Regions from separate parts of the Exiguobacterium sp. s160 genome, predicted to be linked through region 1. Evidence: predicted binding sites of a transcription regulator. Region 1 holds the regulator's gene; each other region holds the start of a gene.
What was found. Region 1 encodes Rex, which represses fermentation and respiration genes when NADH is low (regulators of the CRP and FNR family bind a similar motif). Its sites were predicted from a motif close to TTGTGAAATATTTCACAA; they were not measured.
Positions count from the first base shown of each region.

Region 1 (5,891 bases):
GTTCTTCTTCATCCGTGAACGTCGCAATCGTTTTACCGTTCACGAGTGGTGTGCCGTCAGACAATGTCGCACCGACAAGACCAGCGGGACCGTGGCAGACGGCAGCAACCGTTTTACCTGCTTCAAATAGTGAACGAATCGCAACATTCAACGCTTCGCTTTGTGGAAGGTCGAACATCGTTCCGTGACCACCTGGCATGAAGATGGCATCAAATTGATTGAAGTTGGTGATTGTCTTCAAATCGATTGTATCTTCGAGAAGGGGAGCCGTCGCTTGAATGTCAGCCGGTACTTCTCCTTCTAAACTGCGTGCGTCGATTGGAGATTGACCACCGTTCGGGCTAGCGACCGTGATGTCATATCCTTGTTGTTTGAACTCGACGTATGCCTCGCCAAACTCGGACAACCAAAGTCCAGTCGTGTGACCGTCCTTCATTTCTTTTGCGTTCGTCACGACCATTAATACATGTTTACTCATCTGTCATTCCTCCTAAGAAATAATCCGTTGTTTCGGTACGTGACTAGAATAACGCGCGCTCTAACGAAAAACAAATTAAGAAAAAACACCTTATCTATAAATAAATTTATACATAAATGAAAAAGCCGTCCCCTTCAAAAAAGAGGACGGACTGTTCAGGCTTTCGGTTGTCGATAATTCTCTCGGTGCCACGTATTGACGCGGCTCACGATGAACACAAGGAGGGCGAGGATCCACATGAAGAGCGTCTCTTCATAGAAGTGGGCCCACACGGATCCCGGCGCATAGAACGTATGAACGGTCACATCGACCGGCCAGACGACGATACGGATGAAGAGTGTACTCATGAGCAGGCCACTGAAAAGGCTGAGTAGAATCCCTGGCCACGTCTGAATGATGAAGCCGATCACGACCGGTAAAAAGTAAAAAAGAATAGAAGGGACGATCGTCGGCTCCCCGCGGATGAGTTCAGATACGAACTCGGTCCCGGTTGGTACGATATAGGCCAGTCCCGTGAGAAACGCTTGAATGAACTCGATTCGCATGGCACGTGTACGCATCATGTATGGAGTTCCTCCCATTCCGCATAAAGTGCGGTGATGGATTCTTTCGCTGCGTCCGATTCGGTCGACAACTCCTGAGCACGGGCGAAGTCGTTGAAGACGTCCGGCTCACAAAGCAACTGTTCAATCTCGTCGAGGCGATTTTCATGTTGCTCGATTGCCAGCTCAATCTCTTCGATGCGCTGTTTGATGCGGCGCTCTTCCCGTTGTTGTTCCTTATCGGCACGCTGTTTTTTCACGACGACCTGCTTCGTCTCTTCACGGGCGAGTCGCGCGAGTTCTTCGAGTTCTTCTTTCTTCTCGACGTAGTACGAATAGTCACCGAGATACTCGTCGATGCCGTTCGGCGTGATTTCTAACACACGCGTCGCGAGACGGTCGATGAAGTAGCGGTCGTGCGAGACGAAGAGAATCGTACCTGGATAGTCGAGAAGGGCGTTCTCTAAGATCATCTTCGAGTCGAGGTCCAAGTGGTTCGTCGGCTCGTCCAGGATGAGGAGGTTCGGTTGCTCGAGCTTCAGCTTGGCCAACGTGAGTCGTGCGCGTTCGCCACCTGATAATTCATGGACACGCTTCATGACGTCATCGCCGCTGAAGAGGAACTGTCCGAGAAGACTCCGCACTTCTTGCTCGCGCATAAGTGGCCAGTCGTTCCAAATCTCGTCGATGACACGGTTCGCGTCCGACAAGTTCTGCTGCTCCTGATCGTAGTAGCCAATCTCGACGCCGGTCCCGTAGCGGATATCACCGGTAAGAGCGGCTTGTTGTTTCGTCAACACTTTGAGGAGGGTCGACTTCCCGACCCCGTTCGGACCGACGAGAGCGACGGATTCCCCGCGCTGTAGCTGGAAACGGAGATTTTGGGCAATCGGTTCTTCATACCCGATGGCGAGGTCACTCGCGCTCAATACATCGTTCCCGCTCTGTCGTTTGATGGAGAACGAGAGGACAGCACTGCGTTCGTCACCGTCCGGAGCATCGAGACGGTCGACTTTCTCCAGACGCTTCCGTACGCTTTGCGCCCGTTTCGTCGTCGTCGCTCGGGCGATGTTTCGCTGAATGAAGTCCTGCATTTTGGCAATCTCTTCTTGCTGCGACTCAAACTGCTTCTTCTCTTGTTCGTAGAGAGCGGCCTTCTGTTCGAGATACTTCGTGTAGTTCCCGACGAAGCGGCGGCTCCGATGACGCGATAACTCATAGACGACCGAGACGACGCGGTCGAGGAAGTAGCGGTCGTGGGAGACGATGAGGACGGCACCTTTATAGCCGCTCAAGTACTTCTCAAGCCAGGCGAGCGTCTCGATGTCCAAATGGTTCGTCGGCTCGTCCAAGATGAGCAGGTCAGGACTTTGAAGGAGCATCTTCGCCAAGGCGAGACGCGTCCGTTGTCCACCAGAGAGCGTGTCGATCCGACGCTCGAAGTCGTCCGGATAGAAGCGCATCCCGTGAAGGACCGAGCGGATCGTCGCTTCATACTGGTAACCGCCGCGCTCTTTAAACGTGTGCTGCTCTTCATCGTAAGAGGAGAGGAGACGTTCGTAAGCCGCAGCGTCATTTAGGATTCGTTTGGAGCCCATGTCAGCTTCCATGCGACGGAGCGTCTTCTCTTGCTCAATCAAGTCCGTGAAAACGGTGAGCATCTCGTTCCAGATCGTCTCGTCGGATTCGAGCCCTGAGTCTTGGGCGAGATAGCCGATGGTGACGTCTTTTGGCTTCATGATGTCCCCGGAGTCATAGTTGTATTCCCCGGCGATGACTTTCAAAAGCGTTGACTTCCCAGCCCCGTTTCGGCCGACGAGGGCGACGCGTTCGCCTTCTTGGATTTCGAGTTTGACGTTTTCTAAAATCGGCTCGACGCCGAAGGATTTGGATAAGTTATTGACTTGCAGTAGGATCAAGTGAAAAAACCCCTTTCTCTCTATTTAGTATACTGTATTTTTCAGCGATTTTAGGTATATTCGTTGAGTGGTCATGTGAATTCGTTTACAATCAAGGTGTATGAAATTCAGATTCGTTTGTAACGTGTCGTAAAAAGGAGGCTCTTTCCGTTGAGTCAAAACGAACCAAAGATTCCACAAGCGACAGCCAAACGGTTGCCACTATACTATCGATTTATTCAAAGCCTGCACGCGTCAGGTAAACAACGTGTCTCTTCAGCAGAACTGAGTGAGGCGGTCAAGGTCGATTCGGCTACGATTCGCCGTGATTTCTCGTACTTCGGTGCGCTCGGTAAAAAGGGATATGGCTATAACGTGCAGTATCTGTTAGACTTTTTCCGAAAGACACTGAATCAGGACGAGATTACGAATGTCGCCTTGGTCGGGGTCGGTCACCTTGGGACGGCATTCGTCAACTATAACTTCCTTAAAAACAATAACACACATATCGTCGTCGGGTTCGACGCAGACGAGACAAAAGTCGGCACGACGATGTCAGGCGTCCCAATTCATCACGTCGATGAGATGGAACAGATTATGAAGCAAAACAAGATTGACGTCGCCATTTTGACGGTACCTTCTGCCTATGCGCAGTCCGTCGCAGACGACTTGGTCCGTTTCGGCATCAAGGGCATCTTGAACTTCACACCGGCACGACTCACCGTACCGGACACGGTTCGCGTCCATCACATCGATTTGTCGATTGAGCTGCAGTCACTCATTTACTTTATGCAACACTATCCAACCGCTGAGGGGGTCCATCAATAATGGAATTACTAGCATCATCACTCGTCGTCGGGATTCCGGGTGGGGCGAGTCTATTCATCATCGCCATCATCGCGCTCATCATCTTCGGACCGAAGAAATTACCGGAGTTTGGTCGCGCGGCCGGACAAACGCTTCGTGAGTTCAAAAATGCAACGAACGGCATGATGAACGAGCACGACGAGAACGACAAGAAAGCTATCGAAAAGAAAGAGCAGTAAGCCATGAATCATCAACCTGATCAAGAGCGGGAACTCACCGATCACTTGACAGAGCTGCGGAGACGACTGATGCTATCTGCATTTGTCGTCTTTGCCTTCTTTTTGATGGCTTTGCCGAGTGTCAAATATGTACTCGCGTACTTGCAAGAAGATCTCGTCGAACGCGGGCTCGAACTGAACGCCTTTGGGGTCGCGGACCCGCTCATGATTTACTTGAACTTGGCGCTCATCATCGGCCTGATTGCGGCGAGCCCATTCCTACTGTATCAAGTGTGGGCGTTTGTCGCACCCGGTCTGCATCCGAATGAACGAAAAGGTACCCTTGCTTATATCCCAATCATCTTCGGATTGTTCTTGCTCGGCCTTGCGTTCGCCTACTACTGGTTATTCCCGCTCGTCCTCGATATCTCGACGGACCTCGGGCAAGACCTCGGACTCGAACAAATCATCGGGGCGAACAATTACTTCACGTTCTTGTTGCAACTGACGATTCCGTTCGGTCTATTGTTCCAATTGCCAGTCGTGACGATGTTCTTGACCCGAATTGGTGTCGTGACACCATACTTCTTATCGAAGATTCGTAAGTATGCGTACTTCGCGCTATTCGTAGTCGCGGCATTCATCACACCACCGGATTTGACGTCGCACCTTATGGTGTCATTGCCACTCTTCTTCCTATATGAAATCAGTTTATCGATTTCACGCGTCGCCTACAAAGGGGTGTTGCGCCGGGAGAAAGAAGCGATGGTGCAAGAACAGATGGATTTAATGAAACAGATGAATGAGAAATAAGCATCGTTCCGTAAATGGGACGATGCTTTTTTTGTCGTTTCAAGCTGATGTCATGCGATATGAGTAATTGAGATAATTTTCCATTTTATGTGTTACAATAAAATGAGTCGCACAGTGAAGAGGGAGACACGATGATTCGAGAGTACAATGGAGAAGTCCTTGTATTGCTAGGCGCTATGACAACCATCCTACTGTTTTTCTTATTTTTCTCTATAAAATCTCGATTACGACGTCAATCCATCGTCTCGTCGTTGCTACTCGTAACTGGCTATATCTTATTTCTTGTCGGAATGAAAATTGTACGTGGTTGGGATGCACTCGGTTGGCTTGCACTAGGGCTGATCTTGTACCTACTTGGTATGATTCTTCACGTTGGCATTGTCATTTATCAGAAGCTGAAAATAAGACGTTAGGGACAGTTTTGAAAGCGTCTTTCCAATCAAGTTATGGAGGTAAATAAGGATGAATGACATCATCATTTTGCTCATACTGCTGTTTGGACTCACACTGGGAGTCATCATTTCAACGTATCAAATAATCCGAACGAAGAAACAAAGGCCTTTTCCATTCATCTTAAATACAGGATTGGCCGTAAGTGGCTATATGCTACTAATTGGTAGTCTGACGTTTGGGTACGGCTGGGGAGCATTGTGGTGGGCGGTCGTCGGGCTCGCTATGAACGTCTTCAGTTTGATCGTACATCTATTTGTAATAAGCTATCATCTATTGAAAAAGCGACGAGTCCGGTCATGAGAATGTGCGGATTTTTTCCTGTTCAAAATTTAGACACTTTTACGTGAAATAGTGAGCATAGTCATTGAACCTTACATTGTGAAATAGTACACTAAGGTCAAGGAATAAATGTGATATTTATCACAATATAAAAATGAAACGTACTGTCTAACATAAAAGGAGAGACGACTCATATGAAAATCGCAGTCATCGGATGTACACACGCAGGAACAGCAGCAGTCAAAGGATTACTCGCCAAGCACGACAATCTCGACATCACCGTTTACGAGCGTAACGACAACGTCAGCTTCCTCTCGTGTGGGATTGCGCTCCACGTCGGTGGGGTCGTCCAACGTGCAGAAGAATTATTCTACTCCTCTCCACGTGAGCTTGAAGAGCTCGG
Region 1 is NZ_JACSKK010000009.1:73,438-79,328, reverse strand. It holds gene KNO86_RS13385 (type 1 glutamine amidotransferase domain-containing protein) at 1-478, opposite strand, end outside; gene KNO86_RS13380 (hypothetical protein) at 634-1,041, opposite strand; gene KNO86_RS13375 (ABC-F family ATP-binding cassette domain-containing protein) at 1,038-2,939, opposite strand; gene KNO86_RS13370 (redox-sensing transcriptional repressor Rex) at 3,090-3,746, shown strand; gene tatA (twin-arginine translocase TatA/TatE family subunit) at 3,746-3,964, shown strand; gene tatC (twin-arginine translocase subunit TatC) at 3,968-4,756, shown strand; gene KNO86_RS13355 (hypothetical protein) at 5,219-5,509, shown strand; gene KNO86_RS13350 (FAD-dependent oxidoreductase) at 5,683-5,891, shown strand, end outside.

Region 2 (5,891 bases), on a different contig from region 1:
TGAGACGGCGCTCCAGGAGACCTCAAAGGAACAGATGGAGATGTATATCGCCGAAGGACAGTTTGCTCCGGGCAGCATGTTACCAAAAGTGAGAGCGGCACTACAGTTCGCAGAATCCGGCACGAACCGGATCGCCATCATCACGTCACTCGACCAGGCGCTAGCTGCCATTTATGGGGATGCCGGAACACGCGTCCGTTTAGCTCCATCCCTCCAACAATAAGAATGTGTCGCAAACGTGAAACGTTTGCGACTTTTTGTTTTCTGTCCCGATTCAAGGGGAAGGAATGTTGTATGCCAAAAATGAGATTGCTATCATATTCAGTGTAAACGTTTGCACTAATTTCAGGAAGGAAGTGACGGAGAGCGGAAACGCTCGAGTGTATGCGCCTATTCGAAGAAAATCATGTATATCAGTCGTGGATGAGACCGAAAGCAAGAGAAGAGGCAATCGTGCAAGGAAGCTGTTATCGTTTTACCGTATTGACGAGTCAGTTAATTCGGATGGAGTATGCAGAAGACGGGATTTTTGAAGACCGTGCCACCCAAGTGGCGTGGAATCGAGAATTTGACGTTCCACAATTCCGAGTGATTGAAGATGAGGCAGAGCTCCAAATCATCACGGAACACGTTCACTTATATTATACGAAAGGACCGTTCGCACCGAACACGCTCTATGTGGACGTGAAAGGGAACTTCAGTACGTATTACAGCCGCTACATGTTCAACGGTCCCGAGCGGACGCTGAAAGGGACGGCGCGGACGCTCGACCATGTGGACGGGGCGACGGAGTTAGAAGAAGGGATCCTTTCGAAACAAGGATATGCGATCATTGATGATTCGTCCTCGTTTTTGATGACGGATGATCGCTTCGTCGAGCCGAGACGAAAAGGAATTCATGACATTTACTACTTCGGATATGGCCATGACTATAAACAGGCACTTCGAGATTTTTACACGTTGACGGGCCCGACGCCGATGCTTCCTCGTAAAGCGCTCGGAAACTGGTGGAGTCGCTACTGGCGATACGACGAAAAAGAATATAAGGCGCTGATGCGCCGCTTCAAATCCGAAGACGTCCCGTTCTCGGTCAGCGTCATCGATATGGACTGGCACGTGACAGACATCCCGGAAGAGTATGGGAGTGGCTGGACGGGCTATTCGTGGAATAGAAACTTATTCCCTGAACCGAAGCGATTCCTCAAATGGTTAAAAGACGAGGGGATGATGGTGACATTGAACTTACACCCCGCTGACGGGGTCCGTGCGTTTGAAGACCAGTATGCGGCGATGGCTGAGGCGATGGGGGTCGATCCGGAATCGGGTGACCGAATCCCGTTCGATTTTTCGGATAAGCGATTCATTCAAGCGTATTTCGAACAGATGCATCACCCGCATGAAGCAGACGGCGTTGATTTTTGGTGGATCGACTGGCAACAAGGGTCGACGTCGAAGATGGAAGGACTCGATCCGTTATGGATGTTAAATCATTATCATGCCATCGATATCGCCCGTGACGGCAAACGCCCGCTCATTTTTTCTCGTTACGCTGGGCCAGGGAGCCACCGTTACCCGGTCGGATTCTCAGGGGACACAATCATCTCTTGGGCATCACTCGCCTTCCAGCCGTATTTCACGGCAACAGCGACGAACATTGGTTATGGATGGTGGAGTCATGACATCGGAGGGCATCATCGTGGTAAAAAAGACGATGAGCTCGCGGCACGTTGGGTCGCATACGGAGTGTTCAGTCCAATCATGCGCCTCCACTCGACGTTCAGCACGTTCAACGGAAAAGAGCCTTGGCGTTTCGGAATCGAAGCCGAACAGTCGATGAAGCGATTCTTACGCCTGCGTCATCAACTCATTCCTTACTTGTATACGATGAACTATCGGAACCATGCAGAAGCGTTGCCACTCGTGTTACCGATGTATATCGAACATCCCGATGATGAAGCGGCTTATCAGGTGCCGAATCAGTTTTATTTCGGAAGTGAACTCATCGTCTCCCCGATTGTCACACCAATGGACCGACAGCTCCATGTCGCGGGTGCGAACGTGTGGTTGCCGAAAGGGCAATGGTTCGATTTCTTCACGGGTCATCGTTATGAAGGCGACAAGTCGATTCGTGTGTTCCGTGGACTCGAAGGGCAACCGGTCTTCGCCAAAGCGGGTGCCATCATTCCAATGATGCCGCATGAACCGCATGCGAACGAAACGGGGAACCCGAGCGAGCTAGAAGTACTCGTCTTTCCAGGTGCCTCGAACACGTTCACGATGTACGAAGATGACGGGGAAAGCCGTGATTATGAGACGGGGGCGTCACTCGAAACGACGTTCACGCTCGATTGGGAAGCGCGTACGCTTCACATCGAGACATCAGGTGATTTGACACTCGTCCCGGCGAATCGGACGTTGACGATTCTTGTCCGGGGGGTCGTCGGAGAAGGGGACTATGATGCGGAGACGCAGACGTTACACATCCCACTCGGTGAATGGAAACGGGAGCAGACCGTGACGCTTCCGGTCGATCTGACACAAAACGCACATCGACTCGACCGTCTCTATCGGTTCTTAGACCGCGCCGAAATCGCTTATGACTTAAAAGATCGTCTGTATCAGATGGCGACCACGAAGACGCGTCTCGAGGCATGGCTGTTTGACCTCCATGCGTTAGAGCTCGATCGTGATTTACAGGACGCGCTATTGGAACTGATGTTGGACTGAAAAAGGGGGGGAGACCCCCTTTTGTCATGTCAGAAAACTGTCGGATTTAGAAAGCGCTTTCAATAAAAATCCCACTATACTGAAGATAGAAGAATAGAAATGAGGGGATGAACATGCGACACATGTGGACGATTGACGATTTACGGCAGTTGACGCTGTTTGAGACATGTCCGAGTCGAGCACTTGAACAGTTGATTCCGCACGTCTATTGCCGGACGTATCGGAAAGGACAACTGTTGTTCATGGAAGGGGATCCGCGTGAGCGTGTGTATTTCTTGATGAGCGGTTATATCAAACTCGAACGGATGAATGAGAATGCGACCCATCATTACGCCGATTACGTGAAACCGAAACAATTTTTCCCATACAACGGTTTATTCACAGGGGAAGACTATCGTCATACGGCTGAAGCGGTGACGGACATTGAGGTCATCTACATCCCGACGGATCGCTTTGAGCGGTTCGTGTCCACGCAGTCGAGCATGCTGCTCTATATCATTGGCCAGATGAATCGTATTCTTGATTTGCATGAAAGGCGTGTCCAAGAAATCATCACGCCGAGTGCGAAAGAGCGTGTCATCAATACGCTCCATTTCTTGATTGAAGATTTAGGGGAACCGGACGAACAAGGTGTTCGCGTCCGATGCCCATTCACCGCAATCGAACTTTCTCGTCTGTCCGGTACGTCTAGGGAGACGGTCTCGACGATTTTAGCCAAGCTTCGAAAAGAAGAGATACTTCGCATCGACGCCCATCAACTTGTGATCGGGCATCCTGAATATTTTGAACAAGACATCGACTGACGCCACTCGGATGAGGGCGTCTTTTACATGTTCGTACGAGCGGAGCGTTCGCTTCAACACGTGGCATATTGTATAATTAGTGATGAATCTCACAAAGCAATGGAATTGTAAATAGAGAAAGGATGAATGCAGTGAAACGACTGCAAGCCCTTGCTTTCGCCGAAAGGGGTCACATCATCGGACTCGTGTTATCCGCGGTCATGATTGGACTATCGATTTTGGCGCAAGCGTATTTAATCGTCGACATCGTCGACCGAATCTTTTTAAAGGATGAATCATTCGAAGCCATCCTTCCGGCTTTGCTATGGCTCGTCGTTGCCTTATTGGCACGAGCGCTTTTTGGATACGTGTCAGGACGCATCGGTGCGAGTTTATCCGTAAAGGCGAAACAGACGTTACGCCTTCAACTGTTGGAACGGTACGCCACGAGTCCGGTCGAGTCATCTTTGACAGGACAATCAGGTAAAAAGGTCAGTGTGTTCATGGATGCTGTCGACGAGGTGGACGCTTACTTCAGTCAATATTGGCCGCAAGTCATCCAAACATCGATCATCCCGCTCCTCATTTTGGTTGTCGTCTTCAGCCAACACTGGATTTCAGGAGTCATCATGATGGTCACTGCACCGTTCATTCCACTGTTCTTCATCATCATTGGGATTGCGACCCAGAAAAAATCAGAAGAACAGATGGAGAAGATGAATCAATTTTCCGGTAAGTTTTTAGATGTCTTACAAGGATTGACGACGCTCAAGCTTTACAATCGCACGGAGCAAGAAGCGAAGGCGATTGAGAAGAGCAGCCTCGACTTTCGAGATGCGACGATGGTCGTTTTAAAGACGGCGTTCTTATCGGGACTTATGCTCGAGTTCATCTCGATGCTCAGTACCGGAGTTGTCGCGTTAGAAGTCGCCTTACAAATGGTCGTCTGGGAGAACCTCACGTTCTTCTCTGGCTTTTTGATTCTCGTATTGGCGCCAGAGTATTATTTGGCGATTAAAGATTTAGGAAGTGCCTTCCATACAGGGCGTGGAAGTATGGGCGCAGCCGACCGAATTTTTGAGGTATTAGACGCCCCCGATGACCGCATCGAATGGGGAACGAAGTCACTTGGTTCACGAACACCAAACCTTGAACTCGAAGACGTCACCTTCGAATATGAAGGCGGACGCTTTGCGCTTCAACCGTTGAGCGGTCGGATTCCGTCCGGCACTCACCTGGCCTTAGTTGGTGCGAGCGGTTCCGGGAAGACGACAGTACTGAATGTCATCTCCGGACTGCTACAGGTGAAATCGGGACGTGTCCTCGTGGATGGTGAACCACTTCAGTCGTTTGACGAGTCTGCCTGGTACGGAAACATTTCCTATATCTCACAAAACCCTTATCTATTCGCCGGGACACTTGCCGATAACATCTCCTTAGGCGAAGAGACTGATGAGCTCGCGTTACGGGAAGCGGTCGATGCGGCAGGACTGTCTGAGGTGATTGATCAATTACCGAACGGGATTTGGACGGAACTTGGAGAAGGTGGATTTGGTCTATCGGGTGGGGAACGACAACGTCTCGCGCTCGCCCGGGCCTTCTTTAAACGACCAGGAATCCTTTTATTCGATGAGCCGACGACCGGTCTCGATTTGAAGACCGAGCAGATTGTGAGACGTTCAATCGCTGAGTTGTCGAAAGAGGCAACGTTGATCACGGTGGCACACCGTCTGCATACAATCAAAGAGGCAGATATGATTTGGTTTATGGAGGATGGGAAGCGAATCGCAGAAGGGACGCATGACGCGTTGCTCGCCGTCCCAGAGTATGCGGAACTGTTTGCGCTTCAGAAAGGGGTGAGCCGATGAACTCGCTTTGGACGATTACAAAATGGATGATGCGCGAGAAGAAAGATATCCTTCTCTCCATCTTCTTTGGATATGCAGCCGGGATTGCGGCGGTCGCCCTGTTTGCAGCAAGCGGATACCTCGTCTCAAGGGCAGGGCTTGTTCCGCCACTGTATGCGCTCATGGTACCCGTCGTTCTCATCAAACTGTTCGGAGTCATTCGGGCAGGAAGTCGTTATCGGGAGCGCCTCGCGTCACACCGGGCGACGTTTACGATATTGAGCGAGCTGCGTGTCCGCTTTTATCGACAACTTGAACCGCTCGTCCCCTCGATTTTTGCGAAATATCGGAGTGGGGATTTGCTTGCACGTGTCGTCGGAGATGTGGAGAGCCTACAAAACTATTTTCTCCGCGTATTCTATCCGCCGATTATACTCGTGCTCGTGTTCTTAAGTACGATCTTCTTTGTGACGTTCTTCTCGTTCGCGGTCAGTCTATGGATCTTACTCGGTGTGCTCGTCACCGGATTTTTGAT
Region 2 is NZ_JACSKK010000002.1:370,310-376,200, reverse strand. It holds gene arcC (carbamate kinase) at 1-223, shown strand, start outside; gene KNO86_RS07780 (glycoside hydrolase family 31 protein) at 385-2,727, shown strand; gene KNO86_RS07775 (Crp/Fnr family transcriptional regulator) at 2,841-3,530, shown strand; gene cydD (thiol reductant ABC exporter subunit CydD) at 3,653-5,377, shown strand; gene cydC (thiol reductant ABC exporter subunit CydC) at 5,374-5,891, shown strand, end outside.
Region 2: a site for Rex is predicted at 3,608-3,625, ahead of cydD (thiol reductant ABC exporter subunit CydD). Genes of this name have one in related genera too.

Region 3 (5,891 bases), on a different contig from region 1:
CTATAGTGGAATTACGATGCCGGGGCAATTCGCTTACGATACGGAAACAGGACAAGTTGTCCAGTTGGCAGGAGACCAAGACTTTTGGGACTATTCAGTGTTCGAAAATACATTGTTCACACTAAATGCGGATGGCGAAGAAACTGTCATTGATTTAAGTACCGGGAAGCAGATGACTCGGAAAGTTCTCGACTCAGTGGATCACGCCTTCTATGCAAATGGTCGCCTGTACCAAACGCGCCAAGCGAAAGATGGTGTCATCATCGATGTATACGAGGATGGAAAACAAATCTCAAGTGCAGCGGTTACACCTGAAAACGAGGAAGCGCAAGCGATGCTTGATCAGGTTGACGTATACGTTAGACAAAAATAAGCAAAGGGCCGCGGCCCTTTGCTTATTTTGATGGTTTCGGTATGATGACGCCTTCTTCTAAATCAAGCAACAAGTCAATCAGTTCCGCGCAGAACTCCGGAAATTGCTCCAAAAAGGCACCGGGACCGACTTCATCCGTAAAGTCGATATATAGGTCGGCCACGTTTCCAGACATTTTCGCAGGTAAGGCGAGGAACGCCGAACCGAAGCGCCAGCTGCCTCGGATGTCGAGTAACTTTCCGAGGACGAGGTCGCCGGTCTCGCGTTCTTCCGGTAACTGAACAGCGTACGTCTCTTTTGACTCCCAGTCTTTTAACTGACCGTTTTCCGTCACTTCAAAGATGCTGCAGCGCGGGACGGCTAGTCCACGGAGTGCGTGATAAAGAGCAGGTGACATGTCGCCCTTATGATCAGCCAAATAGCGACCGTGGGGCGTCATGCCATCTTCGTCCGTTTCAAAGAAGACGGCCCAATCAATGAAGAGGTCACGGAAGAGCTCGGCATCTTTTAAATGCCATGTCCCTTCTGATGCGATTTCTTGAATATAGTTCGTCCATTGTGTGCTTCGCGCAAGAGCGGCTTGCTCATATAACTTTTTCAGTTCGGCAAGCAATTCGGACTCTTCGACGAGCAAAGGGAAGGGAATTACTTTCCGGTCTTTTTTCATCGGCGCGGTCCTCGCTTGTTCGCAGGGCGTTTGACGACAGGAGGCTTCTCCTCAATTCGTTTCTCGATCACATCGCCACGATAAATCTCGAGTTCTTTCAATTCGACACCGAGTTGACGCGCGAATGATTTCAAGTGTGGTAAATCGTCCGTCGTCACGAGAGAAAGAACGGTCCCGCCTGCGTTACCGCGAGCCGTACGGCCTGAACGGTGGATGAAGTCATCGATGGATTCCGGTAAGTCGAAATGGACGACGTGCGTCACATCTTCGATATCGAGCCCGCGTGCCGCGAGACCTGTCGTGATGAGGAGCGGGTATTCGCCTTTACGGAATTCACGGAGTGTCTCGACGCGTTCGCGCTTTCCTTTCAAGCTGTCGAGCATGCGGTAGTCCACTTTCAACTTTTCAAGCTCCCCACGAAGTGGTGGCAAGAACGAGCGGTTATTGATGAACGCAAGTGCTTTCACGCCATCGACGTGTGAAAGACGGCGTAACAGTTCTGGTTTGTAGCGACGCGTCGTCAACAAGTAACCGTATGTCACTTGATCGCTGACAGCACGTTCGATTTTGATATGTGCCGGCTCGTTCATGAACGGTGCCGACCACTCTTTGAGTGAATCAGTGAGTGTTGCCGAGACGAGTGCAAGTTGACGCTCATGTGCAGTATGCTTGATGATGCGCTCAGCCGCCTCTGTCAAACCGCTATCGATGATTTGGTCGGCTTCATCGAGAATGACGGTATGTGTCTCATGGAGCTTCAGCTTTTTCTTATCAATCAATTCGACGAGACGTCCCGGTGTCCCGACAATCAAATGAGGCTTTTTCTTAATCCGATCGATTTGACGTTTCAATTCGACACCGCCGATAAACGAGCCGATGCGGACATCGCCTTTTTCGGTGAAACGTTGTGCGACCTGTTGGATCTGCATGACAAGTTCACGAGTTGGAGCGACGACGACAACTTGGATTCGGTCGTTCGATGGATCGATTTTTTCAATCGCTGGGAGCAGGTAAGCGAGTGTTTTACCCGTTCCGGTCGGTGCCTCGATTGTCACGTCTTTTCCATCTAATAGTAGGGGAAACGCTTCTTTTTGGACCGGCATCGGCTCGTTAAAGCCCATCCGTTCCCACGTCTCGTTAATAAAAGGTTTTGTAAAATTCATAATAGGTCTCCTTATCTTTAGGCAAAAACAAAGGAAGCGAAAGCGCTCCCTCGTCAAATATAGCGAACATGCTCCTGGCCATCTTCCATTGAAGAACGTAACGTCTGTGTATACGTTTGACCGTCTTCGATGAGTTGGATGTGGGCATCCGCGCCTTCTGCTGTCAATTCAACTTTCTCAATCGTGAATCCTTGATAAACGCGATACTGTAACTCGGACGTCATTTTCTCGAACGGTTTCAGTTCCGGATGTGTCGTGATGACATGGATTGGACGCGACAAAAGTCCGGCGAGTAATTGGTCGCGATAATCGATAAAATCTTCGTTCTCGATGTCATCGTCAAAGCGAATCCAAAACCCTCCATCTTCAAATTCTGTGATAAATCCATCACGCTTTTCACCGGCTTCGTCGACCTTCAACGAGATGCGATCGCCGACTTGAAAGGCGTGGCTTGGTGTTAATGGTTCGTACGTCATGAGTAGAACCCCTTCCTCTTATACAATGTTCTGCCTTCATTGTGTCTGATACGACACAAAAATTCAAGTTCTAACCGAGTGATGTGAGATTTATCACCCACAAAACTGTATAGTTCGTCACAGAACAATCAAATTAGTACAGATCATAGTTCAACCTTAATGAAATAGGATTCAGCTGTTTCAAACTATATAATTAATCGAATATAACAGTTTGTAAAACGCTTTCAAAAACGGCTATTTCATCACGTTCATAAGATTGTTACAAGTTTCACAAGACTGTAAAACATATTGTTCACGTTTTCACGTACACTCACAGTATAGATAACACGCAATTACTTTCGAGAATGAGGAGTGAATCAACATGGCAACCGAAATCAAATCCGCATGGTCAGGTTTTATCCCTGGTCAGTGGACGAATGAAGTCAATGTCAGTGAGTTTATCCGTTTGAACCGTCATGAATACACAGGGAACGATACGTTCTTAGCAGGTCCGACAGAAGCGACAAACGTTCTTTGGAATCGTGTGATGGAACTGACAAAAGAAGAGCGTGAACGCGGAGGCGTTTGGGACGTTGATCAACACACACCATCGACAATCGTGTCGCATGGACCAGGTTACTTAAACAAAGAGTTAGAGAAAGTCGTTGGCGTTCAGACGGATGAGCCGTTCAAACGTTCGATTCACCCAAATGGCGGGATTCGCATGGTGGATGCCGCACTCGAATCATATGGTTTCGAACCAGATGAAGAAATCACAAAAATTTATTCAGAGATCCGTAAAACACATAACCAAGGTGTCTTCGATGCCTATACGCCTGAAATGCGGGCCGCTCGTAAATCAGGAATCATCACAGGTCTTCCGGATGCGTACGGTCGTGGACGCATCATCGGTGACTATCGCCGCGTCGCGCTCTACGGAATTGATTTCTTGATGGCAGAACGCAAAAAAGACTTGGCGAAACGAGGTGGATTCTTATCTGAATCAGACATCCGTGACCGGGAGGAAATATCGGAACAACTTCGTGCCCTCCAAGAACTCAAACAACTCGGAGCCGCTTATGGATTTGATCTCGGTCGCCCTGCGGAAAACACGCAAGAAGCGTATCAATGGGTGTACTTGGCATACCTTGCTGCGATTAAAGAACAAAACGGTGCCGCGATGTCACTCGGTCGCGTCTCGACATTCCTTGATGTGTACGCTGAACGCGACCTTGAAGCTGGTCGTTTAACAGAGTCAGACGTTCAGGAAATCGTCGATCACTTCATCATGAAGCTTCGAATCGTTAAGTTCTTACGGACACCTGACTATAACGAATTATTCTCAGGTGACCCGACTTGGGTAACGGAGTCAATCGGTGGGATGAGTGAAGATGGTCGCTCGAACGTCACGAAGAGCTCGTTCCGATTCTTACATTCACTCACAAACCTCGGTCCTGCTCCAGAACCAAACTTGACGGTCCTTTGGTCGACGAAACTTCCAGAAGGATTCAAACAATACTGTGCGAAAATGTCGATTGAAACATCGGCGATTCAGTATGAGAATGATGACTTGATGATGCCACAATTCGGTGATGACTACGGCATCGCATGTTGTGTGTCACCGATGAAGATCGGGAAACAAATGCAGTTCTTCGGTGCGCGTGCCAACATGGCGAAAGCCCTTCTTTATAGCATGAACGGCGGACGTGATGAGAAGAGCGGCGCTCAAATTGCTCCAGCTTGGGAAATGAATACAGAAGATGTGCTCACGTACGAAAAAGTATATGCCGACTTTGACCGTACGCTCGATTGGTTGGCAGAGCTATACGTCAATACGCTCAACGTTATTCACTTCATGCATGACAAATATGCGTACGAACGCATCGAAATGGCGCTTCACGATCCAGAAATCTTACGGACGATGGCTTGTGGGATCGCGGGTCTCTCCGTAACGGCAGATAGTCTTTCAGCAATCAAATATGCGAACGTCAAACCCGTTCGTAACGAAGAAGGAATCATCGTCGACTTCGAAACGGAAGGCGACTTCCCGAAATTCGGTAACAATGACGACCGTGTCGACGCGATTGCCGTAGAACTCGTCGAATCGTTCATGGAAAAAGTACGGAAACATAAAACATACCGTGACGCGCTTCATACGCAATCGGTCCTCACCATCACATCGAACGTCGTCTACGGTAAGAAAACAGGGAATACGCCAGACGGTCGCCGTGCTGGTGAACCATTCGCTCCAGGTGCCAACCCGATGCATGGACGGGATACGAAAGGTGCGGCTGCATCGCTCTCATCTGTTGCGAAACTTCCATTTGAACACGCACAAGACGGGATCTCATATACGTTCTCAATCGTACCGAAAGCACTTGGAAAAGAAGAAATCGCACGCGAACTCAACTTGGCGGCACTTCTCGATGGGTATATGAGTGGAGAGCACAAAGGACACCATTTGAACGTCAACGTCTTCAACCGCGAGACGCTTCTCGACGCAATGGAACATCCGGAAGAGTATCCACAACTCACAATCCGCGTATCTGGATATGCGGTCAACTTTATCAAGTTGACACGTGAGCAACAGATTGATGTCATCAACCGTACGTTCCACGGTTCGTTGTAAGTAAAGGCTTAGCGGCCTTCCACGGAGGGCCGCTCATTCGTTAGGAGGTCATTTCGATGACAATGGGATATGTACATTCGGTCGAATCATTCGGAACAGTTGACGGCCCTGGTATTCGCTTCATCGTCTTTTTACAAGGTTGTGCGTTACGTTGCCTCTATTGCCATAACGCGGACACGTGGGATTTCAAAAAGAATAACCACCGCTCGGCTGAAGACGTCATTCAAGAGGCGCTCAGTTACCGACCGTTCATGGAGGCATCGAACGGCGGCATCACCATCTCAGGTGGTGACCCACTCGCGCAACCTGAATTTTTAGAGGCATTACTGCGTGAAGCGAAAAAGTATGGGCTCCATACGACACTCGATACGTCCGGTGCTCTCCGTCCTCCTAACTTGGATGGGATTTTAGATCACACCGACCTTGTCTTGCTCGATATCAAGCATATCGACGACGACATGTGTAAAAAATTGACGGGACGTAGCAATGCCAACACGCTCGCGCTTGCCGAACACCTTTCCGAGCGCGGAACGAAAATGTGGATTCGCCACGTCCTCGTCCCTGGATGGACGCTTGAAGAAGGGGCGCTTCGTCGCACCGCCGC
Region 3 is NZ_JACSKK010000006.1:66,252-72,142, reverse strand. It holds gene KNO86_RS11695 (hypothetical protein) at 1-373, shown strand, start outside; gene KNO86_RS11690 (hypothetical protein) at 396-1,040, opposite strand; gene KNO86_RS11685 (DEAD/DEAH box helicase) at 1,037-2,203, opposite strand; gene KNO86_RS11680 (hypothetical protein) at 2,257-2,679, opposite strand; gene pflB (formate C-acetyltransferase) at 3,041-5,287, shown strand; gene pflA (pyruvate formate-lyase-activating protein) at 5,344-5,891, shown strand, end outside.
Region 3: a site for Rex is predicted at 2,936-2,953, ahead of pflB (formate C-acetyltransferase). Genes of this name have one in related genera too.